Regions from separate parts of the Nonomuraea sp. NPDC050383 genome, predicted to be linked through region 2. Evidence: riboswitches for the same ligand, from Rfam matches in the RefSeq annotation. Region 2 holds a riboswitch; each other region holds the start of a gene.

What was found. Region 2 has a riboswitch for S-adenosylmethionine ahead of ACIBG4_RS09615 (aminotransferase class V-fold PLP-dependent enzyme). Riboswitches for the same ligand answer to the same signal wherever they lie in the genome.
Region 1: it holds a riboswitch for S-adenosylmethionine, as region 2 does, so the genes downstream of both, thrC (threonine synthase) here and ACIBG4_RS09615 (aminotransferase class V-fold PLP-dependent enzyme) in region 2, are expected to answer to the same signal.
Region 3: it holds a riboswitch for S-adenosylmethionine, as region 2 does, so the genes downstream of both, ACIBG4_RS38220 (GNAT family N-acetyltransferase) here and ACIBG4_RS09615 (aminotransferase class V-fold PLP-dependent enzyme) in region 2, are expected to answer to the same signal.

What each region holds. Positions count from the first base shown of each region.
Region 1 is NZ_JBITIP010000034.1:25,559-34,927, reverse strand. Features, by position in the region: partial or broken gene groEL (chaperonin GroEL) at 1-880, opposite strand, end outside; gene ACIBG4_RS41970 (cold-shock protein) at 1,189-1,389, opposite strand; gene ACIBG4_RS41965 (MoaD/ThiS family protein) at 1,664-1,939, opposite strand; gene thrC (threonine synthase) at 1,985-3,217, opposite strand; SAM riboswitch class I at 3,231-3,372, opposite strand; gene ACIBG4_RS41955 (RNA polymerase sigma factor) at 3,452-4,006, opposite strand; gene ACIBG4_RS41950 (trehalose-6-phosphate synthase) at 4,038-5,483, shown strand; gene ACIBG4_RS41945 (hypothetical protein) at 5,501-6,082, opposite strand; gene otsB (trehalose-phosphatase) at 6,132-6,902, opposite strand; gene ACIBG4_RS41935 (DUF3263 domain-containing protein) at 6,955-7,278, opposite strand; gene ACIBG4_RS41930 (S-adenosyl-l-methionine hydroxide adenosyltransferase family protein) at 7,396-8,211, shown strand; gene ACIBG4_RS41925 (S8 family serine peptidase) at 8,341-9,369, shown strand, end outside.
Region 2 is NZ_JBITIP010000003.1:281,055-290,423, forward strand. Features, by position in the region: gene ACIBG4_RS09580 (L-aspartate oxidase) at 1-957, opposite strand, end outside; gene ACIBG4_RS09585 (hypothetical protein) at 1,052-1,405, opposite strand; gene panC (pantoate--beta-alanine ligase) at 1,415-2,284, opposite strand; gene ACIBG4_RS09595 (Rossmann-like and DUF2520 domain-containing protein) at 2,275-3,165, opposite strand; gene ACIBG4_RS09600 (SAM-dependent methyltransferase) at 3,682-4,644, shown strand; gene ACIBG4_RS09605 (cytochrome P450) at 4,679-5,869, opposite strand; gene ACIBG4_RS09610 (TerC family protein) at 5,869-6,606, opposite strand; SAM riboswitch class IV at 6,737-6,852, shown strand; gene ACIBG4_RS09615 (aminotransferase class V-fold PLP-dependent enzyme) at 6,897-8,219, shown strand; gene ACIBG4_RS09620 (DoxX family protein) at 8,223-8,933, opposite strand; gene ACIBG4_RS09625 (NADH-quinone oxidoreductase subunit D) at 9,080-9,369, shown strand, end outside.
Region 3 is NZ_JBITIP010000025.1:16,480-25,848, reverse strand. Features, by position in the region: gene ACIBG4_RS38245 (MerR family transcriptional regulator) at 1-398, opposite strand, end outside; gene ACIBG4_RS38240 (alpha/beta fold hydrolase) at 447-1,307, opposite strand; gene ACIBG4_RS38235 (aminoglycoside phosphotransferase family protein) at 1,443-2,372, shown strand; gene ACIBG4_RS38230 (MerR family transcriptional regulator) at 2,534-3,619, shown strand; gene ACIBG4_RS38225 (hypothetical protein) at 4,187-4,651, shown strand; gene ACIBG4_RS38220 (GNAT family N-acetyltransferase) at 4,704-5,324, opposite strand; SAM riboswitch class I at 5,332-5,423, opposite strand; gene ACIBG4_RS38215 (MFS transporter) at 5,503-6,648, opposite strand; gene ACIBG4_RS38210 (DUF4037 domain-containing protein) at 7,003-8,040, opposite strand; gene ACIBG4_RS38205 (GNAT family N-acetyltransferase) at 8,155-8,898, opposite strand; gene purB (adenylosuccinate lyase) at 8,926-9,369, opposite strand, start outside.

The DNA.
Region 1 (9,369 bases), on a different contig from region 2:
GGATGGCGATGTCGCCGAGCATGGCCTTGCGGCGGTCACCGAAGCCCGGGGCCTTGACGGCCACGGAGCGGAACAGGCCGCGGATCTTGTTGACCACCAGGGTGGCCAGGGCCTCGCCGTCGACGTCCTCAGCGATGATCAGGAGCGGCTTGCCGGACTGCACGACCTTGTCGAGCAGCGGCAGCAGGTCCTTGTTGGCCGAGATCTTGGAGTTGACGACCAGGATGTACGGGTCCTCGAGCACGGCCTCCATGCGGTCCGAGTCGGTGACGAAGTACATCGACGTCATGCCCTTGTCGAAGCGCATGCCCTCGGTGAGCTCAAGCTCCAGGCCGAAGGTGTTGCTCTCCTCGACGGTGATGACGCCTTCCTTGCCGACCTTGTCCATCGCCTCGGCGATGAGCGAGCCGATCTCGGGGTCGGCGGCGGAGATGGAGGCGGTGGAGGCGATCTGCTCCTTGGTCTCCACGTCCTTGGCGAGCTTGGACAGCTCCTCGCTGACGCGCTCGACGGCGGACTCGATGCCCTTCTTCAGGGCCATCGGGTTGGCGCCGGCGGCGACGTTGCGCAGACCCTCGCGCACCAGCGCCTGGGCGAGCACGGTGGCCGTGGTGGTGCCGTCACCCGCGACGTCGTCCGTCTTCTTGGCGACTTCCTTGACCAGCTCGGCGCCGATCTTCTCCCAAGGGTCCTCGAGCTCGATCTCCTTGGCGATGGAAACGCCGTCGTTGGTGATGGTGGGGGCGCCCCACTTCTTCTCCAGCACGACGTTACGGCCCTTGGGGCCGAGGGTCACCTTGACGGCGTCGGCGAGCTGGTTCATACCGCGCTCGAGACCGCGCCGGGCGTCCTCGTCAAACGCGATCATCTTGGCTGCCATAAGGCTGGACCTCCCAGATGCAGGGTGGCTTGCGGCGGATCGAGCCGACGCCCGCGACGGCATATGGGTCCGCGTCTCCGTTGGCGGACCCCATCGTCCCGATCCCAGGTGCTGGCACTCACAAACAGAGAGTGCCAACGAACTGTTTAGCACTCTACCCGGTCGAGTGCAAGCGAGCACCGCAGGCGCCCAGGTCAGCCGCACGGCGGGCCCCGGAGGGACCCGCCGTGATCTTCGACGAGGGTGCGAGGGCAGGCCGTACGGACTGCGCTGCCGCGCGGCCTGCCACTGGACGCCAGCGACCTGGGTCAGACAGCGCGGACGGACTCCGCCTGCGGCCCCTTCTGGCCCTGTGTGATCTCGAACTCGACCCGCTGGCCCTGCTCGAGAGAGCGATAGCCGTCCATCATGATTGCCGAGTAATGGACGAATACATCCTTACCACCGTCTACCGCGATGAAGCCGTAGCCCTTGTCCGCGTTGAACCACTTGACGGTGCCCTGCGCCACTTCCGACTCCTCTTACTGGGCTCGCGGATCCCGCCCATTCGTCCGCGAGACCCGCAATCGCCACGACTTATGGCAAAACAGCCGGACGATCGTCCTCGACCATACCTGTGGCACGGCGTTTGGCAACAGAGTCAAACCGCAAACCGCGCAATTCCTCTCAACGGTTTCCCTAAGGGGATGTATGGGCACATGGCCGAAGTAGTTCAACATTGAATATCCGGGAAAAGCAGAAGGCGCCCACGAGGGGCGCCTTCAGGGAGCGATGCGGGGGGCGTCAGCCGCCGGCGACCGCGGGGATGATGGAGATCTGGACCCCTTCGGGCGCGGGCGTGTCCAGGCCCTGCGCGAAACGGACGTCCTCTTCTCCCACGTAAACGTTGACAAAACGACGAATCTTGCCCGATTCATCCAGAATTCGCGCGCCGATCCCCGGGTAGTCGGAGTCGAGCTTTGCGAGGACGTCACGAAGAGTCGTGCCCTCGCCACTCACTTCCGCGTTTCCGCCGGTGTACGTGCGCAGGATGGTGGGAATCCGTACAGAAACACTCATGATTAAGTCGCCTTTCCTGGTTGAACGGGCAGCCGCGTGCGGCGGTCAGACAGCCGCGCGGAACGCGTCGAGAGAGGGCTTGATCACAGCCGTGGGCTGGGCGTCCCCGGAGACCGCGTCGAGCGTCTTGAGCCCGTCGCCGGTGTTGAGCACCACGGTCTCCGCCTCGGGGTCGAGCCGCCCGCTCTCGGCGAGCTTCTTCAGCACGCCGACCGTGACGCCGCCCGCCGTCTCGGCGAAGATGCCCTCGGTCGAGGCGAGCAGCTTGATCGCGTCCACGATCTCGGCGTCCGTCACGTCCTCCACCGCGCCGCCGGTGCGGCGGGCGATGTCGAGCACGTAGGGGCCGTCGGCGGGGTTGCCGATGGCCAGCGACTTGGCGATGGTGTCGGGCCTGACCGGCTGGACCACGTCGTGGCCGGCCTTGAAGGCGGCCGACACGGGCGAGCAGCCGAGCGCCTGGGCGCCGAACACCTTGTACGGCCGGTCCTCGACCAGCCCCAGGGCGATCAGCTCCTTGAAGCCCTTGTCGATCTTGGTGAGCTGGGACCCGGAGGCGATCGGGATGACGATCTGCTCGGGGAGCCGCCAGCCGAGCTGCTCGGCGATCTCGTACGCGAGCGTCTTGGAGCCCTCCGCGTAGTACGGCCGGAGGTTGACGTTGACGAACCCCCACTTGTCGCCCATCGGGTCGCCGATCAGCTCCGAGCAGAACCGGTTGACCTCGTCGTAGGTGCCGTCGATGCCGATGAGCTTGCCGCCGAACACCCGGGCCATGGCGATCTTGGCCTGCTCCAGGTTGGCGGGGATGAACACGCAGGCGTCGAGCCCGGCCCGGGCCGCCGCGGCCGTCACCGCTCCGGCGAGGTTGCCCGTGGAGGAGCACGACAGGGTGTGGAAGCCGAAGTTGCGCGCCGCCTCGACGGCGATGGCCACGACCCGGTCCTTGAAGGAGTGGGTGGGGTTGCCGGAGTCGTCCTTGACGTACAGGGACTTGAGGCCGAGCGCGCGGCCGAGGTTGCCCGCCTTGACGAGCTTGGTCCAGCCGGGGTTCATGTTCGGCTTGGTGGCCACGTCGGCGGGGACGGGGAGCAGCGAGCGGTAGCGCCAGATGTTGGCCGGGCCCGCCTCGATGTCCTCGCGACGGACGTCGCCGAAGGAGTAGGCCGCCTCTAGCGGCCCGAAACACTCCAGGCACGCGAAGCTCGGACCGAGGTCGTAGCGGGTGCCGCACTCGCGGCAGGACAGGGCGGTGGCAGGACCGAAGTCAAGCGACATGAAGCGAGGCCTTCCCTCATCTTCGCCCGCGGCCACCTTGACCGCAGACCGGAATTGGCACCTTGTCCCGGTCGGCCTCGCCAGGTCGCGAGTCTCAAGCCGGGAGGGTTGCCGGGGCTTCGCAGGGCCGGTCCCTCCACCCCTCTGGATGAGCAATATTCAGTTGTCGCATCAGACTGTACCCGGCCACGCGCCGCCGCCGTCCACTCGTCTCATAGCATGAGACGAGTGATCTCACCGGTAGTCGTCGCCGAGCGCCGCCTGCACGTACTTGCGCGCCTGGTGGATGCGCGACTTGGCGGTGCCGAGCGGGATGCCGAGCTGCTCGGCCACCTCGTTGTAGTCGAGCTGGACGATGTCGCGCAGCACCAGCGCCTGGGCCAGGTCGGGCTTGTCGGCCTCCAGCGCCTCCATGGCGTCGAGCAGGTCCAGCCGCGACCCCGCGATGACGCTGACGCGCGCCACGTCGGGTTTCTGCACCGGCAGCTCCTCGGAGGTCTGCTCGGCGGCCCGCCGCTTCAGCGACCGGTACGTGGTCCGCGCGCAGTTGGCCGTCACGATGTGCAGCCACGTGCTGAACCTGGCCCGCCCCTCGAAGCGGCCGATGTTGCGGGCCACCGCGAGCAGAGTGTCCTGGGACGCCTCCTCGGCGTCCTGGCGGTAGGGGAGAATGCGGGCACAATGCCGCATCACGTCGGGCTCGATCCGCTTCAGGAGCTCGCCGAGCGCGCGATGATCTCCGGCTGCGGCGGAACGGGCCAGTTCCTCGGTTAGCTCATCAAGCGCCATAGCTGGGATCCTATGATCGGAGGGAGGTTAAATGAACAGTGTCCTGGTCGCCTCCAACAGAGGCCCGGTCTCGTTCACCGTCGACGACGACGGCGCGCTGACCATGAAACGCGGCGGCGGGGGGCTGGTGTCCGGGCTGTCCGGAGTGACCAAGGACCACGGTGTGCTCTGGGTGTGCGCCGCGCTGTCCGACGGTGACCGCATCGCCGCCCGGCAGGCCCCCGGAGGCCGGCTCGACCACGCGGGCTACGACACGGGCGCCCTGCGGATGCTCGACATCCCGGCGGCGACGTTCCACCGCGCCTACAACGCGGTGGCCAACTCCACACTCTGGTTCGTCAACCACCTGCTCTACGACACCCCCAACGCGCCCAGCTTCGGCTCCAGGTTCCTGCGCGAGTGGGAGTCGTACCGCGACTACAACGGCGCGTTCGCGCTGGCCCTGGCCGAGGAGGCCCACCACGGGGCCCGCGTCATGGTGCAGGACTACCACCTGACCCTCACCCCCGCCATGCTCCGGGCCGAGCGGCCCGACCTGCGCATCGCCCACTTCAGCCACACGCCGTGGGCGCCGCCCGAGTACTTCTCGCTGCTGCCCGACGACGTGGCCCGCGAGGTGCTCGAAGGCATCCTGGGCGCCGACCACGCCGGCTTCCTCGCCACGCGCTGGGCGGACGCGTTCATGGACTGCTGCCGGGCGCTGCTCGGCGCCAGGGTCGACCACGCGGCCCGGACGATCATCCACGAGGGCCGTACGACCCGCGTCGGGGTGCACGGCCTCGGCGTCGACGGCGACGCGCTCTGCGAGCGGGCCGGCGAGCCCGACGTCGAGTCGCACATGGCCGCGCTGCGCGACCAGGTCGGCGACCGCGCCCTGATCGTCCGCATCGACCGGACCGAGCTGTCCAAGAACATCGTGCGCGGCCTGCTCGCCTACCGCGAGTTCCTGGCCGCCCACCCCGAGTGGCACGGGCGGGTCGTCCACCTGGCCTTCGCCTATCCGAGCCGGCACGACCTGCCCGAGTACCGCGAGTACACCGCCTCGGTGCAGCGGTGCGCCCAGGAGATCGAGGACGAGTACGCCACCGAGGACTGGGACCCGCTGATCCTCAACGTCAACGACGACTACCCGCGCTCGCTGGCCGCCTACCGGATGGCCGACGTGCTCCTGGTCAACCCGATCCGCGACGGCATGAACCTGGTGGCCAAGGAGGGCCCGATCCTGTCGCCGCGCGCCGCCCTGGTGCTGTCGCGCGAGGCCGGGGCGGCGGCCGAGCTGGGGCCGCACGCCCTCGTGGTCAATCCCTACGACATCAGCGACACGGCCGGTGCGCTGCACGAGGCGCTGGTCATGCCCGAGGAGGAGCGGGTGCGCCGCCGCCGCGAGCTGGTGGCCGCCGCCACGGCGCTGCCCCCCGAACGGTGGCTGGAGGCGCAGCTCGACGCCCTGGACAAGCTCGGCCCCACCCAGGGCTGACCGGCCGAAGGCCACCTTCATCGCCAGGTCGCGCGCTTGAGCACGCCGGCCAGGCCCGGGGTGTTCCACTGGTCGACGACGAGCACCTTGGTCCTCGGCAGGTACCACTCGCGCTGGATCCACCTCGACCTGACCTCGGCGCCGTCGTAGGTGACGCAGGTGGCCTTCCACTCGCGGTAGTACGCCTTGTGGCCGGGGCCGACCTGACGCAGGCCCTTGACCCTGGCGGCGCCGAGCCTCTCGCCCCACCTGCGGTCGTGCGGGCAGGGCTGGACGTCGGTGGCCGGGTAGAACGGGCGCTCGGCGGTGTACGGCTCGAACACCTCGTCGCCCAGCTCGATGGCCTTCGGCCCGAGGATCCAGAAGCTGTCGCACTCCGACCCGGCGTAACCCGACCCGGGCTTGGGGCACGAGCCGGTGACCACGCGGATCCAGTCGCCCTTGCCGTACACCTTCCAGCCGCCCGGCAGGCTCAGCGTCAGGCCGTCGCGCAGGCGGAGGGGGGTGCCCGAGCCCCCGGCGGAGGCGGAAGCGGTGGCGGGGATCAGGAGCGTGACCGCCGCGGCGAGGCCCGCGGCGGCGAGAGCTGTCTTCGGCATGCCGTGACCGTACGGCCGGGCACTTGCAGATCAATCACCAACGACTTGATCACGAGCGCGCGACGGCCGAGGCGAGCTCACGGAGCAGCGCCACGACGCCGTCGGGCCCGTCCACCACGATGTCGGCCCGCTCGGCCAGCCTGGTGACCTCGGCCGAGCCGCTGCACACGGTCACGCCCGGCAGCCCCGATGCCTCGACCGCGTCGAATGCGGCCAGGTCGCCGAGGTCGTCCCCGGCGAACATCACGGACCTCGCGGCCCGCTCGGCCAGGAACAGCCCCAGCGCGTGCCCCTTGTCCATGCCCGGCGGTCTCAGCTCCAGCACGAGCCGGCCCGGCTCCACCACCAGGCTGTGCCGGGCGGCCAGCTCGGCCAGCGGCTCGCGCAGCGCGGCCAGCGCGCCCTCGGGGTCGTCGGCGCGGCGGGTGTGGACGGCCACCGCCCGGCCCTTGTCCTCCACGGTCACGCCCTTCAGGCCCAGCGAGTCGAGCAGCAGCGGCAGCTCCGCCTCCGCCCGCGGCACGCCGGCGGGCGGAGGTGGGCCGGAGACCGTGCCGCGCTCCCATCGCTCGAACCCGTAGTGGCCCAGCACCACCAGGCCCGGCACGTCGGCCAGGCCGGGCCCGAGCTCCAGGGCGGTGGCGACGGGCCGTCCGGTCACGATGGCCACCGCCCCGACGTGCCCGCCCAGCTCGGCCAGCACGCCGGGCGCCTCCGGGTGGATCCGGGCGGAGGCCGGGTCGGGCACGATCGGGGACAGCGTCCCGTCGAAGTCGAGCCCGATCACGGCACCCGCCGGGTCCTTCAGGATGGCTTCCATGCCAGGGATGTTTCCAGGGATGTTCCTCACGCGGCTGGGCCTACCCAGCCGATCAGGGGCGCATGCCCAGACGCCTCGCGGCGCGGTCCCGCTGGCGGCCGGCGCGCAGCCTGCGCAGCCGTTTGACCAGCATCGGGTCGTGCTCCAGGGCGGCCGGCTTGTCGATGAGCTCGCCCAGAAGCTGGTAGTAGCGGGTGGCGGAGAACCCGAAGGTCTCCTTGATGGCCTGCTCCTTGGCGCCCGCGTGGCGCCACCACTGGCGCTCGAAGGCGAGGAGGTCGAGATCGCGTCGGGTCAGCTGTGCGGGTGACGTGAGGGGCTGGTCGTGCGCTGGCTGTCGGGGTGCACTGTCACCGCCGGCCGGTGCAGTGTCCATGGTTCCTCCTCCAAAGGCTGCGCGCGACGATCACGACACGCGCATGCGGCCCGACGCCATCGTAATGTGCGCAGTCCGGCTGTTCATGGCGGATGGCTAGACGTACAGTCACGAAGTGTGACCTCAGTCATCACGCTTCTCACGGACTACGGGCTGGAGGACGGCTACGTGGCGGCCTGCCACGGGGTGATCGCCGGCATCGCGCCCGAGGCCCGGGTGATCGACGTGTGCCACACCATCCCGTCGGGCGACGTACGGCGCGGCGCCGCGATCCTCGCGCAGACCATTCCCTACCTGCCTCCGGGCGTGCACATCGGCGCGGTGGACCCCGGCACGGGAGGCACCCGCCGGGCCGTCGCGATCGAGGCGGGCGGCCGGGTGTTCGTCGGCCCGGACAACGGGCTGCTGTCGTGGGCGGTGCACGCCAGCGGGGGCGCCGACGCGGCGTACGAGCTCAGCAACGAGGAGTACTTCCTGCGACCCGTCTCGCCCACCTTCCACGGGCGCGACATCTACTCGGCCGTCGCGGCCCGGCTGTTCAAGGGCGCCAAGCCGGCCGACATGGGCCCGGAGCGTCCGGTCGGCCGGCTCGTCTCCCTGGCGGAGCCGACCTCGGTGGTGCGCGAGGGGGCCGTGGAGGGCGAGGTCGTCTCGGTCGATCGCTACGGCAACACGCAGCTGTCGATCACCGCGAGCCACCTGGAGGCGCTGGGGGCGCGGGTGGGTGACACGCTGGGCGTGTGGCTGGGGCGGCGGCAGCTCACGCTGCCGTACCGGGAGACGTACGCGGCGGTGCCGCCGGGTGAGCTGGTGGCGTTCGCGGACTCGGCGGGGCTGATCGCGATCGCGGTGAACTCGGGGGACGCGGCGCAGCGGCTCGGGCTTCCCCCCGGCGCCCATGTCCGGATATCTCCCTCTATAGGCAAGTCTTAGGCTACGAAAGTTACTTAAGCCTAATTACGCGATGTATCGGACCGTTTACTGAAGGTCCTGATCAATCGTGGGCGTCGCGTGTCACAATCTCCGGCAACGGGCATCCCCCCACCTGCCCCGGAGGTCGCTATGCGCCACTTCCGTCCCATGCCGCGCGTCCCCAGGAGGCTCCTACCCCGCCTCACCGTCTGTCTCGTCACCTGTCTCGTCGCCTGCCTGTGCGCCTCGCCGCTGACGGGCCGCACATCGAGCGCCGGCGCCGCCGCCCGCACCGGGACGGCCGCGTACGAGGCCGCGCAGTGGCAGCTCCCCGCGCTGCGCCTGCCCGAGGCGTGGCGGATCAGCAGAGGTGAGGGCGTGCTGGTGGCGGTCCTCGACACCGGCGTGAACGGTCGCCACCCCGACCTCGCGGGCTCCGTGGTGGCCGGTCCCGACCTGACCGGCGCCGGGAGCCGGCCCGGCCGGTGGGGCCACCACGGCACCGCCATGGCCAGCCTCATCGCCGGCCACGGCCACACCGGCACGCCCGCCGCCTCCCGGGTCGCCGCGTTCTCCGCGCCCTCCTCCCCGGGCCGCGTGACGCGGGCCGGGGAGGAGACCGCACGGACCGGCGTGATCGGCGTCGCCCCCGAGGCCCGCGTCCTGTCCGTCCGCGTCACGCTGGAGAACGACGACCCGCTCCGCACCCATCCCTCCGCCGGCCGGCCCGACGCGCTGGCCCGCGGCATCCGCTACGCCGCCGACCACGGCGCGGACGTCATCAGCATGTCCCTGGGCGGCGGCAGCGGCGTCTGGAGGGGCTCGCCCGCCGAGCAGGCGGCGGTGCGGTACGCGCTGTGCCGCGGCGCCGTGCTGGTGGCCTCCTCCGGCAACGACGGCGAGACCACGAACCGCAGGAACTACCCGGCCGCCTACCCCGGCGTCATCGCGGTGGGCGCGGTGGACCAGCGGCTCAGGGTGACGGCGTTCTCCAACCGCCAGAACTACCTGTCGGTGGTGGCCCCCGGCACGGGCATCCTCACCGCCGACGGCGCCGGCTCGTACGTGGTGGGCGACGGCACAAGCGCGGCGGCGGCCATGGTGGCGGGCATCGCGGCACTCGTGAGGTCCGCCTACCCCGGCCTGGCGCCGGACCAGGTGCGCGCGGCCATCGAACGC
Region 2 (9,369 bases):
GTGGTCGCGGCCCGTCTCGCGCATCGTCCGCGTGATGGCCTTGGCGACGACGTCGCGCGGCGCCAGGTCGGCCAGCTCGTGGACGCCCCGCATGAACGCGTTGCCCTCGTGGTCGACCAGGAACGCCCCCTCCCCGCGCACCGCCTCGGAGATCAGCGGCTGCTGGCCCGTCGAGCCCTCGCCGAGCCAGAGCACCGTCGGGTGGAACTGGACGAACTCCAGGTCGCGGAGCACGGCCCCGGCCCGGAGCGCGAGCGCCACGCCGTCGCCCGTGGAGACGGCGGGGTTCGTCGTGGCCGCGTACACCTGGCCCATGCCGCCGGTGGCCAGCACCACGGCCCGGGCCCGCACGGCGCCCACCCCGTCGCGGGCGCCCTCACCCATGACGTGCAACGTCAACCCGGCGGCGCGCCCCCGCGCGTCCTTGATCAGGTCCAGCACCAGGGCGTGCTCGATGATCTCGATCGAGGCGGCGCGGACCGCCTCGGCCAGGGCCCGCTGCACCTCGGCGCCGGTGGCGTCGCCGCCCGCGTGGACGATGCGGTCGCGCCGGTGGCCGCCCTCGCGGGTGAGCTGGAGCTCGCCGTCCGGGGTGCGGTCGAACCGCGCGCCGCGCCCCATCAGGCGCCGCAGCGCGCCGGGGCCCTCGGTCACGAGCGTCCGGACGGCCCGCGCGTCGCACAGGCCGACGCCGGCCAGCAGGGTGTCGCTCAGGTGCTCCTCGGGGGTGTCGGCGGGATCGAGCACGGCCGCGATGCCACCCTGCGCCCACCGGGTGGAGCCGGAGGACAGGACGTCCTTGGTGACGACGAGGACCTTGGCGGCGGGGTCGAGCTCGGTGTGGCGCAGGGCCACGGTGAGGCCGGCGACGCCGGAGCCGACGACGACCACGTCCGCCTCGACCTCCCAACCGGGAGCCGGAGCCGTCAACCGCAGGGGAATCGGCGGGGTACTCATGGGGTCTCCTCGTTCGAGGTGCTTTCGTCAGAATGACGATAACCCCTCCCCGTCGATGCGCCGCCCACGGGGGTACCCCTTCCGGGGGCGGCGGTCAGGGCCGCCGGTTCGCCCGTACCCGGTCCTCCAGCCCGGCCAGCTGGCCGGGCTGGGCCTCGCCGCGTCCGGCGGCGTCGGCCATGGCGGCGCGGAAGTGGCGTTGCAGCTCGGGCGCGGCGTCGGCCTGCTCGGCGAGGAGGCAGGCCGCCCGCGCGGCGTCCTCGCCCACCTGCGAGATCAGCGGCCAGCCCTGGCTGCTGACCACGGACATGAGCCACACCGTGTTGTCCTCGTCCACGGCGGCGCACCGGTCGGCCCAGCCGGGGTCGGACACGTGGCGGGGGTCACGCGCCTCCCGGTCGACGCGCGTCCGGCGGAGAAGTTCGTCCCGTAGCTCGTCGTCGGTCATCCCATGACGCTACGAGTCGGTGATCTGATCCTCAAGGGGGTCGAGCGTGAGAATCACGTTGTCGATCAGGCGGGTGTTCCCGACCTTGGCGGCCACGGCGAGCACGGCCTCGCCGCTGTACGACTCGTCCACGGGGGTGAACGTGGCCGGGTCCACCAGGACGACATAGTCCAGCGCGAGCTCGGAGGCGGCGGCGTCGAGCACGGCCCGCGCGGCCGCGAGCACCTTCGACGGCGCGGTCTCGGCGGCGCCCGCCCGCAGCGCCCGGGACAGGGCCAGCGCCGAGCCCCGCTCGACGGCCGACAGGTAGCGGTTGCGGCTGGACAGAGCCAGGCCGTCGGGCTCGCGGACCGTCGGCGCGCCCACGATCTCGACCGGCACGTCGAGGTCGCGCACCATCCGCCGGATGAGGGCGAGCTGCTGGGCGTCCTTCTGCCCGAAGACGGCGAGGTCGGGCTGGACGAGGTTGAACAGCTTGAGCACGACGGTGAGCATGCCGTCGAAGTGACCGGGCCGGCTGGCGCCCTCGACGACCTCGCCCATGGCCCCCGACGAGACCCCGACCTGGCGCTCGGGGTCGTACATGGACTCGACGGACGGCGCGAACACCACGGCGGCGCCCTCGGCCCGGCACACCTCCAGGTCCGCATCGAATGTACGGGGATAACGCGAAAAATCCTCGTTAGGGCCGAATTGGAGCGGATTGACGAAGATGCTGACCACGACTCGGTCCGCCCTCGCCCTGGCCTCCCGGATGAGCGAGCGGTGCCCCGCGTGCAGCGCGCCCATGGTCGGCACCAGGGCCACGCTCTCCCCGCCGTCCCAGTCGCTCCGGGCCTTGACCAGGTCGAGGCGGTCCTTGGCGACGATCAGGTCCATATGTTCCCTCCGAGCGCGTCGAGCAGGCGCTCGGCCTCCTCGGGCTTCAGCAGTCCGGCGGCGAGTGCGCGGTCGGCGGTGAGCCTGGCCAGCGCGACGTAGGCGTCGGCGGCCTCGGGCGCCGCCAGGATGAGCGCGTCGACGTGCCGACGCACGGTGCCCGCGTCGCCGCGGACGACCGGCCCGGTCAGGCCGGAGATGCCGAGCCGGAGCACGTTGTCGAGGGCCGCTCCGAGCAGCGGCCCGAGCATCCTGCCGGGGTGGTCGACGCCGATGCGCCCGAGCAGCTCCGACGACTCGGCGATGAGCGTGACCATGTGGTTGGCGGCTCCGGCCAGGGCCGCGTGGTAGAGGGGCCGGTCGGCGTCGGCGATCCAGACGGGCTCGCCGCCCATCTCGATGACCAGCGCCTCCGCGATGGGCCGGAGCGTGTCGGGCGCGGTCACGCCGAACGAGCAGCCGGTGATGCGGCTGAGGTCGTCGTCGCGGCCGGTGAAGGTCATCACGGGATGCAGCGCGAGCGGCAGCGCGCCGGCCCGGGAGGCCGGCTCCAGCACGGACAGCCCGTACGCGCCGCTGGTGTGGACGAGCAGCTTGCCGCGCAGGTCGACGCCCGCCTGGGCGAGGCCGGCCACGAGGTCGGGCAGCGTGTCGTCGGGCACCGTGAGCAGGATCAGCTCGCCGGCGGCGACGACCTCGTCGGGCGGCGACGGGCTGAGCCCCAGCCGCTCGGCGGCCCAGCGCTGCGAGGTGTCGGAGACCCCGCTGGCGGCGACGATCCGGTGTCCGGCGTGCGCGAGCGCGGCGCCGAGCGCGGAGCCCACCTTTCCTGCCCCCAGCACGCCCACGGCCAGCCGTGCCGGGCGATCGCCTGCGTTCATGCGTTCCCACCCCTGTCGACCTGATGGCCTGCCGCCCAGCGTAACGGCCGTGCGGGACTGCCTACGTGATCGGGGTTTTGCCGCATGTTGAGTTAGCGACAAATGGGACAAGGGAAGCAAAAGGAGGCGTACTTCCTGTCGGAAGAGATGAGGAGAGGGTCCACCCGCACGGTCACGGGCGCCGGATCACCGACCGGACCCGGCACCCGCGCCGGTGTGCGAGCCCCTTGGAGGTGCGCGCTCCTGGCCGCCCATCCGCCGACTGGCCGGCCGGGGAACTGGAGCTCGGGCAGGCCGCCATTGGCCGCCCGAGCTCCGCGTCACCCGGCGCCGCCACGCGCTTCCGACCCCTCCTCCGTGCCGGCCGCGCCCGGCGGCACGCCGTGCCCCGCCGCGAACGTGTCGCGGATTTGTACGGCTGCCCTGGCGACGGGCAAAGGTTAGCGCAAGGCGGTGACAAACGGTAGCGTGACGATGACCGTCCGTGCCACGGCTGGATCATGAGATAGTCCAGTCATGTGGCTCACCTGGCGTGCGGCGACGGAGCGCGCGCTCTACGGCGAGGACGGCTTCTACCTCCGCGAGCGCCCTTCGGGTCACTTCCGCACCTCGGTCAGCGCCACCCCCGCCTTCGCCGACGCGGTTCTCGCGCTGCTGACGGAGACCGACGCCGGGCTGGGCCACCCGCCCGTCCTCGACCTCGTCGACATCGGGGCCGGCGAGGGCCTGCTGGTGCGGCACGTGCTGGAAGCGGCGGACCCGTCGCTGCGCCGGCGGCTGCGGGTCACGGCCGTCGACCTCTCCCCCAGGCCCTACGGCCTGCCACTCACTGTCACCTGGACCTCCGCCCTGCCGGACGTCATCACGGGCGTGGCGATCGCCAACGAGTGGCTCGACAACATCCCGGTGGACGTGGCCGAGCGGACCTCGGAGGGGACGCGGCTGGTCATGGTGGACACCCGTACCGGCGAGGAGCGGCTTGGCGGCCCCGTGAGCCCCGAGGACGAGGCGTGGCTGGCACGCTGGTGGCCGCTGCCGTGCGTGGGGTGGCGGGCCGAGATCGGCCACCCGCGTGACGCCGCCTGGGCGGCGGTCGTCGGGCGCCTCGCCGGGGGTCTGGCGGTGGCCGTTGATTATGCACACCCTGTGGATAACCGTCCGCCCCGGGGGACGCTGACCGGCTACCGCGACGGCGCCGCCGTGGCCCCCATCCCCGACGGCACATGCGACATCACCGCGCACGTCGCGCTCGACGCGTGCGCCGAGGCCGGCCTGCGGGCCGGTGCGATATCCACAACCTTGTCCACACAACGCGCCGCGTTGCGGGCATTGGGGATCACTGGGACACGTCCGCCGATGGACCTGGCGCGGCGCGATCCGCGTGCCTACCTCCGGGCGCTGGCGCGCGCCTCGGAGGAGGCCGAGCTGATCGATCCCGGAGGGCTCGGTGGCTTCGGCTGGCTCGCCCAGCGCCGCTGACCGGGTCGTCCGCACGTGCCCGGGAGGGGAAGGCTCAGGCGGCGCGGAGGTCCAGGGAGCGCAGCCCCCGGATGACGTACCCGGGCTTCCAGGACGGCTCGCTGACCAGCTCCAGCTCGGTCGTGCGGTCCAGCAGCGCGCCGAACGACTCCACCATCTCGATGCGGGCCAGCGGAGCCCCCAGGCAGAAGTGGATGCCCGCGCCGAACGAGATGTGCGGGTTGTCGGCCCGTCCCAGGTCCAGCCGGTCCGGGTCGTCGAACACGTCAGGGTCCCGGTTGGCCGAGCCGAACAGCAGCGCCACCTCCGACCCGCGCGGGATGCGCGTGCCATGGACCTTGATGTCCTCCAGCACCCAGCGCTCGAAGAGCTGGAGCGGCGTGTCGTAGCGCAGCAGCTCCTCGACCGCCGTGGGCAGCAGGGACCGGTCCGCGCGCAGCCGGGCGAGCTGGTCCGGGTGCCGGAACAGCGACCACCAGCCGTTGCCCGTGCCGTTCACGGTGGCCTCGTGGCCGGCGTTGAGCAGGAGCACGCAGGTGCCGGCCAGCTCGTCCTCGGTCAGCTCGTCGATGCCGGCCAGCGCGCTGATCAGGTCGTCGCCGGGGTCGGCGGCGCGCTCGCGGGCCAGCGCCTTGAGGTAGCCCTCGAACTCCTCGGCCGCGCGCACCGCCGCGTGCTGCGCCTCCGGCGTGGGGTTGAGCTCGTACATGCCGCACATGTCGGCCGACCAGGGGCGCAGCAGGTGACGGTCCGACTCGGGGATGCCCAGCATCTCCGCGATGACCGTCACCGGCAGCGGCTCGGCGACCTCGGCGATGAGGTCGCCGCCGCCCTTCTCCACGAACGCGTCCACCAGGCTCCCGGCGACCGCCCGCACGCGGGGCCGCAGCGACTCCACCATGCGCGGCGTGAACGCCTTGGACACGAGCCGCCGCAGCCGGGTGTGCAGCGGCGGCTCGACTTCGAGCATGCCGTTCCGGCTGACCCTCCAGAACGGCTCCTGGAAGTCCGGCTCGGGCGTCCTGCCGAACTCCTCGTGCGTCGCCACGTGAAGGTAGGTCCGGCCCAGGCGACGGTCTCTGAGCAGGGCGTTCACGTCGGCGTGCCGGGAGATCAGCCACTGGTCGGTGGGCTCGTAGTAGGTCACCGGGTCCGTACGGCGCAGCTCGTCGTAGACGCCGTACGGGTGGGCGACGAAATCCGGATTCCGGGGGTCAAAGCGCACTACTGCATCTTAGGAGGCTCCTCCGAGGTCGCGAGCTGCTTGGAGTGGCGGCCGCGCATCCTGATGTTCAGGAGCTCCACGATGACGGAGAAGGCCATGGCGAAGTAGATGTAGCCCTTCGGGATGTGCTGACCGAGCCCCTCGGCGACGAGGACCACCCCGATCAGCACGAGGAACGCCAGGGCCAGCATCTTGATGCTCGGGTGCAGGTCCACGAACCTGCTGATCGGTCCCGAGGCGAACAGCATCACCAGCACCGCCACGATGACGGCCGCGATCATGACGCCCAGCTCGTCCACCATGCCGACGGCGGTGATGACCGAGTCCAGCGAGAACACCACGTCGAGCACCATGATCTGCAGGATGACCGAGACGAACGAGGTGGCCACGCGCTTCTTGCCGTCCTCCTCCTTCAGCTCCATGCTGTGCCCGATCTCGGTGACGCTCTTGGCGAGCAGGAACAGCCCGCCCAGCAGCAGGATCAGGTCGCGCCCGGATATCTCCTGGCCGAAGACCTCGAACAGCGGAGCCGTCAGCCGAACCACCCACGACAGCGCCAGCAGCAGGAGCAGCCGGCTGACCAGGGCCGCCCCGAGACCGAGCACGCGGGCCCTGTCACGCTGCTCGGGCGGCAGCTTGCCGGCCAGGATGGAGATGAAGATGATGTTGTCGATGCCTAGGACGATCTCCAGAGCGACAAGGGTGAAGAACCCTATCCAGATCTGAGGGTCGGTCACCCAATCCAGCATCTGCTTACCTCCACATTTCGGTCGGGGACGGCCGGTTTCCCAGGTCCAACGAGTCGGGTGCCGAGGAAGTTCGCGAGGTTGCGATTCATCGGGGACTGTCGGTTATAGTTCGGACGTAGGTCATGAGTGCCAGCACGAAGCCCCGGCTAGCTGGCCGGCAACCCTCGCGTCCGCGGCGGGGTGCCCCGGGTGAAGACCTGGTCCGTCACGAGGTGTGGCGGGCAAGCGCGGGCTCCGAGGTTGCTCCAGGGGTCCGATGGCCCTGCAGGAGGTTCGCCTTGTCCACGTTGAGCATCTTCGGCTCCGCCCCCGCCCAGTCCGCCGCCGGCGCGTCCGCCGGTACGTCGCATCCGCGTGGCCACCGGCCGATCCCGGCCGTGCTCGGCGCCGATCTGGAGGTGCCGGTCAGGGGCGGGCGGCTCGTGGGGTACGCCAACCTGGACTACGCCGCCAGTGCTCCCTGTCTGGAGCCGGTCAGCGCCGCGGTCACCGCCGCGCTCCCGGCCTACTCCAGCGTCCACCGCGGCGCCGGCTACGCCTCCCAGCTCACCACCGCCCGGTACGAGCAGGCGCGCCACACGGTCCGCGCCTTCGCCGGCGCCCGTCCCGACGACGCGGTCATCTTCACGCGCAACACCACGGACGCCACGAACCTGCTGGCCGGCTGCCTGCCCGCCGGCACCACGACTGTCGTGTTCGACACCGAGCACCACGCCTCGCTGCTGCCGTGGAAGAGGGTCGTGCGGCTCGCCGCGCCCGCGTTCCCCGGTGAGGCCGTCCGCGCGGCCGACGAGGCGCTGGCCGCCGTGGACGGACCCAAGCTGCTCGTGGTGACCGCCGCGTCGAACGTCACCGGCGAGCTGTGGCCGATCGCGGCGCTGGCGCACATCGCGCACCGCCACGGGGCGCGCATCCTCGTGGACGCCGCCCAGCTCGTGCCGCACCGTCGGCTCAACCTGACGGCGCTCGACCTCGACTACGTGGCCTTCTCGGGCCACAAGCTGTACGCGCCGTTCGGGGCCGGGGTGCTGATCGGGCGCCGCGACTGGCTGGCCGCGGGCGAGCCGTACCTGAAGGGCGGCGGAGCCGTGCGGTCCGTCGCGCCGGGCGAGGACGGGATCACCGAGTGGCACGACGACCCCGAGCCGCGCCACGAGGCCGGCACACCGAACGTGCTGGGCGCCATCGCGCTGGCCGCCGCCTGCGACGCGCTCACCGCCACGGGCTGGACGGCGCTGGTGCGCGAGGAGGAGCGGCTGATCGCGCGGCTGCGCACCGGACTCGCCTCCATCGAGGGCGTACGGGAGCTGTCGCTGTGGGGGCCGGACCACCCGCGTGTGGGCATCGTGTCGTTCACCGTGGACGGGCTCACGGCGCGCGAGGTCGCCGAGGCCCTGTCGGGTGACTACGGCATCGGGGTGCGCGACGGCAAGTTCTGCGCGCACCCGTTCGTCCGGCACCTGCTGGGAGAGACCGATGGCGGCTGCGAGGACGGCACGGCGTCGGCGGTGCGGGCCTCGATCGGCATCGGGACGACCGAGGAGCACGTGGACCGCCTCGTCGGCGCCCTGCGCGACCTCGCCGCCCGCCGCCCCGCCTGACCGTCACCGGTTGGGTGGCTTGCGGTGCTCGTCGTTGAAGAGCGCGTCCAGGTCGCTCATGTCCTGGTCGCTGAGGTTGCCGGGCCGGTGTGAGCCGTCGTCCGGAAGGTGCTGCCGGGGCGCCGTCGTGTCCTCCGCGGGCGTGCTCCTGGGCATGGGCTGCGTCGGCGGCGCGGGCTGGGATTCGGCAGGCGGGGCAGGCGCCGCCCTGGTGGGTTCGGCAGGCGCCGCCCTGGTGGGTGCGGCAGGCGCGGCTCCTGCGGACGCGCCGGCCGTCTCCTGCGCGGCGTGACGGTGCTCGGCCTTGCGCCGGTACCAGTGGGTGAGCACCTGGTCGACGCTCGCCCGCCCGCCTCCCAGCACGAGCAGCAGCAGGCACACCGACCCCAGTGCCCCGACGAGCTCCCAGCCCCCGCTGGAGCTCAGGATCCCATGCCCGCGGTGGACGAACACGAAGGCGCCGCCGAGCACGACGAGCAGCGCCACCGCCGCCGGCCGCACCAGCAGGCCGATGATCAGCAGGATGCCCCCCACGGTCTCCACGGTGGCCGTGAACGCGGCGGCGAGCTGCGGCAGCGGCACTCCGCTCTGGCCCATCATCTTCGACACGGCCCCCAGACCACCCTGCCACTTCTGCAATCCGTGAGCCACGAAGATCACGCCGATCACGATCCGCACAATGAGCGCGGCCAGATCGAACATCACTCTCTTCATGGTGATTCTCCCCCCATTTGCTGCTATATCTCCCCGCCGTCCGGTTTGGCGATGCGCGTCCATACCGTTCCTTGACCGACCCCGACCGGACGGGGCCGTCCACCCCGCGCTGGATCACCACGGCGACCGGTGGCAGCATGGGCCCTATGACGGAACGCGTGGTCGGCATCGGCGCGGGCGCGAAGGAGCTGGCGACCGAGGACATGATCCTCAACATCGGCCCGCAGCACCCGTCGACCCATGGCGTCCTGCGGCTGCGCCTCACCCTGGACGGCGAGCGCATCGCCACGGCCGAGCCGATCATCGGCTACATGCACCGGGGCGCCGAGAAGCTGTTCGAGGTCCGCGACTTCCGGCAGATCATCATGCTGGCCAACCGGCACGACTGGCTGTCCGGCTTCGCCAACGAGCTGGGCGTGGTCATCGCGGCCGAGCG
Region 3 (9,369 bases), on a different contig from region 2:
TCCGGCGCCCGCTCCCGCACCACCACGGCCCGGCACGCCGGCTCCACCACCACCCGCACCGAAGCCGACGGCAACCCCCTCTCCAGCACCACCTCCAGCGCCGCCAACGTACGGCGACGCCGCGCCAGCTCCGCCTCCAACTCCTCCCGCACCGACTCCAGCGCCTCCGGCGACCCCGACAACACCTCCGCCACCACCGCCAGCGGCACGTCCATCGACCGCAACAACCCGATCGACAACGCCTCCCGCGCCTGCGACGCCCGGTAATACCGATAACCCGTCACCGGATCCACCCACGCCGGCACCAGCAACCCCAGCTCGCCGTAGTGCCGCAACTGCTTGACACTCAAGCGGCCCAACCGGGCGAACACCCCGATCGGCAGCAGATCCTCGTCCACGCCCCACAGCATGGCCTCTCCCCCCATGGGAGAGTCCACCCCGGCCCCCTACCGGGCCGCCAGCACCTCCACCAGGAACCCTTCCAGCAGCCGCGTCACCTCCACCGGCCGCTCCAGCGGAGCCAGATGTCCCGTCTCCGGCAGATCCACCCGCCGCGCCCCCGCGATCCCCCCGGCCAGCAGACCCGCCACCTCCTGGATCCCCGCCACATCCGACAGCCCGTTCACCACCAGCGCCGGCACCGCGATCTCCGCCAACCGCCCCGCCGCCGCCGGCACGAGCCCCCGCTCCACCACCGGCGGCCCGCCCCACGACCGCGCGAACACCAGACGGCACATCTCCACCGCCGCCTCCCACACCCCGTCCTCCAGGTCCGCCCGCCCCCGCTCCGGACCCGCCACCTGCCACAACGTGTGCGCCCGCGCCATCGCCAGCACGTCACCAGCGTCCACATCCGCCGCCCCGCCACGCCGGTAACGCGCCAGCCGGTCGGCGGGCACCGCGCTGTGCACCCGCTCACGCGCCTGCTCCACCATCGACGCCGGCCACCCATGCCCCGCCAGGCCCGAGCCGCACAACACCAGCCCCGCCACCCGCTCCGGCGCCGCCAGCGCGGCCTCGACGGCGTACGCGCCGCCCATCGAACACCCCACCAGTACGGCGCTGCGCACCTTCAGCGCGTCGAGCACCGCCAGCAGATCCTCGTGGTGGCACACCTCGCCGTCGGCGTCAGCGGACTCGCCGTGGCCCCGCCAGTCGTAGCGGATCACCCGATACCGGTCGGACAGCGCTCGGAACTGGTGCTCCCACATGCGCCGATCCGCCACTCCGGCGTGCACGAACACCACGGCGTCGTCCTGGGAGGGCCCCGCCTCGTCGTAGGCGATCCCGTAACCGTCGATCATCATGCTGGGGACCGTACGCCGGGAGAACGCATCCCGAGGCGCCCGTTCGCCGTCGGCGCAGGGTTGAATGAAAGGTGTTGATCATTTTGAAATCGACCCACGCCCTTTACAGTGTAGATTCATAAGCTGAGGAGAAAGATGACCACGGCGATCCCCATCGACGTCCCCGAGGCGTTCGCGGCCTCCTACGGGAGCCAGGACCCCGAGGCACGCGCCTGGGTCGCCCGGCTGCCCCACCTCGGCGGCGAGCTGCTACGGCGCTGGGAGCTGCGGCCGGACGGCCCGGCCGCGTACGGCATGGCCTCGCTCGTCCTGCCCGTGCTGCAGGCCGGCGGCGCGCCCGCCGTCCTCAAGCTCCAACAGGTACGCGAGGAGACCGCCGGTGTGGCCGCCGGCCTGCGGGCATGGAACGGCGACGGCGTCGTGCGCCTGCTCGACCACGACCCGGACAGCGGCGCCCAGCTGCTGGAACGGCTGGACGCGACGCGCCCGTTGTCCGCGCTCCCCGACGATGACGCCGCCATGCGCATCCTGGCCGGCCTGATGGGCCGCCTGACCGCGGTGCCCGCGCCCGCCGGGCTGCGGCGGCTGTCTGGCATCGCCGCCGCCATGCTCGACCAGGCCCCAAGGGCCGTGCCGGCGCTGCGCGACCCCGCCGAGCGGCGCCTGGTGCTCATCTGTGCCGCGGCCGTCGCCGAGCTGGCCGGCGAGTGCGGCGACCGCCTGTTGCACTGGGACCTGCACGACGGCAACGTCCTGGCCGGGCAGCGCGAGCCGTGGCTGGCCATCGACCCCGAGCCCCTGGCCGGTGACCCCGGCTTCGACCTGCTGCCGGCGCTGGACTGCCGCTGGGACGCGGTGGCGGCGGGCGACGTCGGACGCACCGCGCTGCGCCGCTTCGACCTGCTGACCGAGGCCCTGGGCCTGGACCGGAAGCGGGCCGCCGGCTGGACGCTCGGCCGTGTCCTGCAGAACGCCCTGTGGGACATCGAGGACGGCAAGACCCACCTCGAACCGGTCCAGGTGACCATCGCCACCACTCTGCTGAACTCGGAGCACACCCGGTAGGCCCCGGCCGCCCCATGACCCGCTCCGACGAAAAGAGCGAGTACGCCAAGCTCCTGAGAGCCGACCACGCTCCTCCCGAAATCGTCGGTTGACCTTCACCTTGGGGGAGGCCACAGCATCGGTGGAGCCGGGCGATGTGCTCGGCATGAGGAGGAGCGAGCATGGGGTTGCTGACCATCGGGGCGTTCGCGAAGGCGTCCCGGCTGTCGCCGAAGGCGCTGCGGCTCTACGACGAGCTCGGACTGCTGCCCCCCGCCCGCGTCGACCCGGTGACCGGATACCGCCTGTACGCACCGGAGCAGCTGGATCAGGCCCGGCTGGTCGCTTGGCTTCGCCGCCTGGGGATGCCGCTGGCGCGCATCCAGCACGTCTGCACGCTGGATGCGGGCCCGGCGGCCCAGGAGATCCGCACGTTCTGGGCCCAGGTCGAGGCCGACACCGCCGCACGGCGGGACCTGGCCGGCTTCCTCATCGACCACCTGTCATGGAAGGACCCCGCCATGTCCTCGATCGCCAAGCCCCTGCGAATCCGTTACGCCGCACTGTCCGACACGGGCCTCGTCCGCGAGAGCAACCAGGACACCGCCTACGCCGGGACCCGCCTGCTCGCCGTCGCCGACGGCTACGGCAATCAAGGAGCCCCAGCCAGCGCGGCCGCCGTCGACGCGCTCAAGCACCTCGAAACCGAGAGCATCCCGGCGGGCAGCCTCCTCGACGTCCTCGAAGACGCCGTCGAACAGGCCAAGCAGGCCGTCAACGGCATCGCCGGGGTCGACCCCGCTTCCGAAGAGGCCGGCACGACACTCACCGCCATGCTCTGGACCGGCTCGCAGCTGGCCCTCATCCACATCGGCGACTCCCGCGTCTACCTCCTGCGCGAGGGAAGGCTGTTCCAGATCACCGACGACCACACCATGGTGCAGTCGATGGTCGAGGAAGGACGCATCAGCCCGGAAGAAGCCGCCTCCCACCCCCAGCGGTCACTGCTGGTTCGAGCCCTGGGCCACGGAGCCGATGACACTCCTGACATGCGCCTGCACGACGCCCAGCAGGGAGACCGATACCTGCTCTGCTCCGACGGCCTGTCGACCGTCGTGCCGGCCGAGAAGATCCGCCAGGTGCTCTCCGAGACCAGCGAGCCGCGGCAGGCGGTCCGCGAACTCATCGCCCTCGCCAACGGCTCCGGCGGTCCCGACAACGCCAGCTGCGTGGTCGCCGACGTCATGGAGCTCCAGCAGCAGGAGTGAGCGGCATGCACTCGACTCCGGTGATCCGTGCAGCCGACTCCAGTTGACGCGCGGACGACCGTTGTTCCGGTCGTTTCGCCGGATGGGCGATGGGTGGCATATGGCGTGATGCCCAGCAAGAAGGTCGGGGTAGCGGGGATGCGCCACCAAGGGGCTGGGAAGGGATCCGCCCCAAGTGGTCAGCTGACTCCCGGTATGTCTCCTTCCGGACGGACGCGAACCAGCAGACCTTCTACGGCGCCATCCCGCTCCCCCAGGAGGAAGTCACCCGGCTCGTCACCGCAGGCGTGCGGGCCTTCCTCCGCAGCTATGCGGCCTCCGCCGCCCAGCGCCCCCAACACAGTTCTGAGTGACATCGCAGGTTGCTGATGGTCAGCGTCCAGTCACTGGCAGGCCGGTCAGATCCAGGCGACGGTCAGTCCGCAACTGGATCTCGCCGTACGGGGTCATATTCGACGGCTGTCTGGGGTTACCGATCGTTCCCGCTGGTCAGCGGCTTGAAGGTCTGTACGAGACGGAGAGCAAGTAGGCTGACCATGATCACCTGCGACCGTGAGGGAGCCGCTCATGACCGCCGACCCGACGATGACCCGGATCGGCCAGGGGGTGGAGTTGCATCACCATCAAGGCCGGCGCGAAGCCGCTCGCGAGTTGTTCGCGCAGATCTGGGACGACATCGGCGGCGAGGGAGGCGATCCGCTGCATGTCTGCGTCCTTGCCCACTCGATGGCCGATGTGCAGGACGACGTGCACCAGGAGCTGATGTGGGATCTGCGGGCGCTTGCCGCCGTCGGCCTGATCACGGATGAGCGGGTGGCCCAGGCCGGGGTGCCGCTTTCGGTGGCCGCCCTGTATCCGTCGCTGCACCTGAACCTGAGTGAGTGCTACCGCAAGCTGGGCGACCTCGACCGCGCCCGCGAGCACCTCCGGCAGGCGCGGGCCGGGATCGGCGCACTCGGCGACGACGAGTACGGGCGACTCATCAAGGGTGGACTGGAGCAGCTGGCCGAACAGTTGGGTGAGACCGTTTGACTCCGAGCCCGGCCAAGGATGACGTCGATCACGACGCCGCCGGGCCGGACACTCATCCGGGCGTTCCCGCTGAGGCCAGCCGGGTCATGAGGGATTGCCGGACGGCCGGCCATTCGGACGCGACCACCGCGAACATCGCCGAGTCCCGCAACATCCCCTCCTCGCCGGGCGCCCAGGACATCGACCAGTTGCGCAGGACACCCTCAAAGCCGATACCGAGTCGCTCCAATGCCCGCCGGCACCGGTGGTTACGGGCGTCGGTCTTCAGATCGACCCGCGCGACCCCCAGGGTCTCGAACGCATACCCCAGCAGCAGCAACTTCGCCTCGGCGTTGATCCCGCTGCCCTGCGCCGACGCCGCGAGCCAGGTGAAGCCGATCTCGATCGCTCGCAGGGCCGGCCGATCCGGCCATGACCGCGGATCCCACAAGCCGGTGCACCCCACCGCCTTGCCGTCACGCACCCGGACCTGGGCGAACGGCGTCAACCCACGCCTGGCCAGCTGCGTCGCCACATACCCCCGCATCTCGCTCCCGCGGGGAACCAGCGTGAACCCGTAGGACGCCCGGTCCTCTTCCGCGGCCGCCGCCAGGTCGGCCGCGTGCTCCATCGTCAACGGCTCCAGCCGCACCAATGAACCAGCGAGCACAGGAACATCGAGCTGAACACTCATCAGACCTTCCTCATCGTTCCTGGCGTTGGCACCTTGCCCGTACTGGGCAGGTTGTCGGACCGTCACAGGGCCAGGTCCCTCAGATCCTCTGGATGATCACCGAAGGTCGATTGTCCCCAACGACTGACAACCACGTCAACTGTGTAGAACGCGGCGAAGCCGGCCCTGGGCACCTGGATCACGATGTGCCTTCGGTGGGGAGCTCGACGCGGCGGAAGATCCGCCACAGGGTCAGGTCGTAGAGGGTCTTGGCGGTCCCGGCGATGAGGAACGGCCAGCCCAGACCCAGGGGCTGCAGCAGCCCGGCGAGCGCGGGACCGGCGGGCCGGGTCAGGTAGCGGGCGGTGTTGGTGACGGCGGCTGTGGTGATGCGCTCGGTGGGCGGGACCATGGCCATGACGTAGGCCTGGCGGGTGGGCACGTCCATCGAGGACAGGCAGGCGCGGGCCAGCAGCAGCCCCGCCGCCACCGGGAACTCTGAGGCGAAGGCGACGCCGATGAGCAGCAGGTTACCCGGCAGATGGGTGAAGACCATCGTGTTCAGCAGCCCGATCCTGGCCGCGAGGACCGGCGCGAGGAGGAAGGAGGCGGTCTGCAGGACGGCACAGCCCGCGAACAGCAGCCCGATGCTGGCCGTGTCAGCTTGGTAGTGGACGCCCAGCCAGTAGGCCAGGTAGGCCTGCGCAACGAAACCCCCTGCCAGGCTGTCCACGGCGAACAGCGCCGCCAGCCGGACCACGACCGGGCGGGGCCGGACCGGCGCGGAGACCTGAGTCGAGGCCACCTCGATCGAAGCGGGCAGCCGCAGGGCCAGCAACGCACCAGCCACGCCCACGGCCAGCAACACCCCGCCGAGCAGCAACCGCGAGAGCGGGAGCGCGCCCAGCAGCGCGCCCGCGGTCCCGGCAGTGGCGGCGACGGCGTTGTAGAGGCCGAAGCCGCGCACGGCCACGCCGCTGCCATCCAGCATGACCTGCTCCACGGTGGTGAACGGCCCGGACTCGACCACCTCGACCGACAGCGCGCCGGACAGGGCGGCCACGCTCAGCAGCCACACCGGAGCTCCGACCGCGATCAGCGACCCGCACAGGGCCAGGGCCAGGTACAACACGGCGTAGGAGCGGCGACGGCCGAACCGGTCGCCCCAGCGGGCCAGGACGATGCCGGCCAGCGCGCCCCCGGCCATCACGGCGGCCAGCACGAGACCGACCCCGGCGGCCTGCAGCCCCTCGGCCCGCAGCAGCGTGGCGAGCTGGACGGCGGCCAGTCCGTACGCCAGGCCGCGTAAGGCCTGCGCCGCGAAGATCAACCGCGCGGCACTCACGCGGACTTCCTCCCGTCGCCCTGCCATCCCTCAGGCATATCGATCCCCTTGCACTCAGTTTCCTCGAAGGCCCGCCCTCACCGCGTGCGGGCGGCAGGATCGCGTCCAGCCTGCCGGCGCCCGAGAGCGCACGATCCGGTTCGGACGTTTCCTCAGACCAGCGCCAATCGAGCCCGGGCGGGTTCTCTGTCACAGGGGTCCGCGCCGTGACCGCCTCGCCGCCGCCGCAGCCGGGCCGTCAGGGCAAGCATCAGGACGATCGTTACGATCCTCGACACATCCACCCGGCCTGGTGCGACACGGCACCTCGGGCCGCGGACGGCACCCGCGGGGGCCCGGCAGCCCGCGCGCGCCTCAGGCCACCAGGCCGAGCGCCGCCCCCGCGACCGCCCGAGCCCGTGCGGGCGACAGCAGCAGATCCACCGAGTCCGACACCTGGTCCACACACCCCACCAGCGGCAACCCCCTGATCACCGGGTCCGACACCGCCTCCAGCAGCGCCTGCGCGAACCGGTCGCCCCCGATCACCCGGAACGGCCGGTCGTGAAAGCCGCGCACCCGCTCATCCAGCGTCGCGGCCAGCCCCAGCCGGTTCTGCGTCGAGGCCACCCTCCCGTACGCCGCCGCCAGCGCCGCCTCGCGCTCGCGCCACGTCCGCGCCGCCAGCGCCCCGCCCAAGGACTCCCCCAGCTCCGCCGAGCCCGGCAGGCGCGCCAGCGCGCTGCCCAGCCACTTGGCGTACGGCGGATAGCGGCGGCGCAGCAGCAGGGCCAGCCGCATCACCTCCCGCGCCAGCCGCGCCCCGACCACCGCCGACCCCAGCTCGTCACCCACCTCGCCGCACCGGCCCGGGAACGGCTCCTCCTGCGCGATGCGCCGCCACTGACAGGCCAGCACGTACCGCCACACATCGGCCGGATACCAGCGCAGCACCGACCGGGCCGCCTCCAGCCCGTCCGGCAGCCCGTCGTGGAACACCTCCCCCCGCGTCACCTCGGCCAGCGACTGCCACGGCACCGACAGCCAGTCCAGCAGCGACACCCCGCCCCGCGGGTCGAACCCGAGCCGCCCCGTCAGCCACTCCCCCAGCTCGGCCACCTCCACGCCGGGCCGCAGGACACCGTGGTAGCCGAACACCGTCGGCAAGCCGCGGAAGCGCTCCGGCAGGCCCGCCACCACCCGCGACCGCACCTCCTCCACCTCGCCGGCCGCCACGAACAGCAGCACCCGAGGCCCCCAGTCGTGGTCGGCCGAGCGGGCCGTGTCGAACGCCAGCACCTCCGACCCCGGCCCGATCAACGCGGCGCTGTGCGGCGCCCGCCCGACGAGCGGCGCGACGACCTCACCGTAGAAGGCACGGGAAAGCTCGATACCTGGTACGAAATCGCACATCACCCCAGAACTGTGCCTCACGGCCGGCCTCCGCCTCACCTCGTTTTTCGCCTGCGCGTTCGATGCGACGGGGTTCGGTTTGGGTTCGGCGGGTCCGGACAGAAGGGAGCGCCTTTACAATGTAGATTCACAAACGTGCGTGGCCAGCACGCGGGTGCGCCGGTACCCGAGCCGCCCGTACACCCCGATCGCCGCCGGGTTGTCGTCGTCCACCATGAGCGCCGCCCGCCCGTGCGCCGCCACGAGCCGGGCCGTCACCCACCGGCACACGCGCTCCGCCAGACCCCGTCCCCGGAACGGCGCCGCCGTGGCCACCCCGGCCAGCAGCCCCACCGACGGGGCGCTCCACGCGTCCGCGGCCACCGCCGCCAGCAGGCCGTCCACCCGCGCGCCCGCCCAGCGGCGCACCCCCGGCGCGCCCGGGACCGCGTACGAGGTGGGCGCGTGCTCGGCCAGCAGCTCGGCCACCTCCCCCTCGGCCCCCTCCCCCAGCCAGCCCACGCCCGCCCCCGCGTCGGGCGGGACGTGGCCGGCGGGCAGGCTCATCCAGGAGAAGCCGCCCGCGACCTGCAGCCCGTCGACCTTCGCCGCCACCTCGGCCATCAGTCCCGCCTCGCCGAACGGCCGGTACGAGGGCCCCATCTCCGCCAGCGCGTGCCGTACCAGCTCGACGGCGTCCGAGGCGTTCCCCCACACGCCGATGCGGTCGCGGCGCGACACCGCGGGCGCGGCGCTCACCACGGCCTCGCCCAGCGCCCACGCCCGCGCGCCGCCCGTCAGGTCCTGCGCCACCCACACCGGCAGGTCGTCGTCACCGCACGCGGCCCGCACCTCGGCCACGGATCTCAGCTCACGCACCACGATCGGTACCGCGCGAGCCGGGGATCACAGGATGGAGCCGGGCCGGTAGGCGGCCGCCTCCGGATGGGCGGACACCACCTCGGCCACCTGCCGCGCCACCGCCGTCACCTGGCCGGCCGCCGCGCCGGTGAACGACACCCGGTCGGCCAGCAGCGCCTCCAGGGCCGCCCGGTCCAGCGGGAACCGCTCGTCGGCCGCAAGGCGGTCCAGCAGCTCGTTGGCCGCGCCGCGCGAGCGCATGGCCAGCGCCGAGCCCACCGCGTGCTCCTTGATCAGCTCGTGCGCCGTCTCGCGGCCCACGCCGGCCCGCACCGCCGCCATCAGCATCTTGGTCGTGGCCAGGAACGGCAGGTAGCGGTCCAGCTCCGTGGCGATCACCGCCGGGAACGCTCCGAACTCGTCCAGGACCGTCAGCATGGTCTCCACCAGCCCGTCGAAGGCGAAGAACGCGTCCGGCAGCGCCACCCG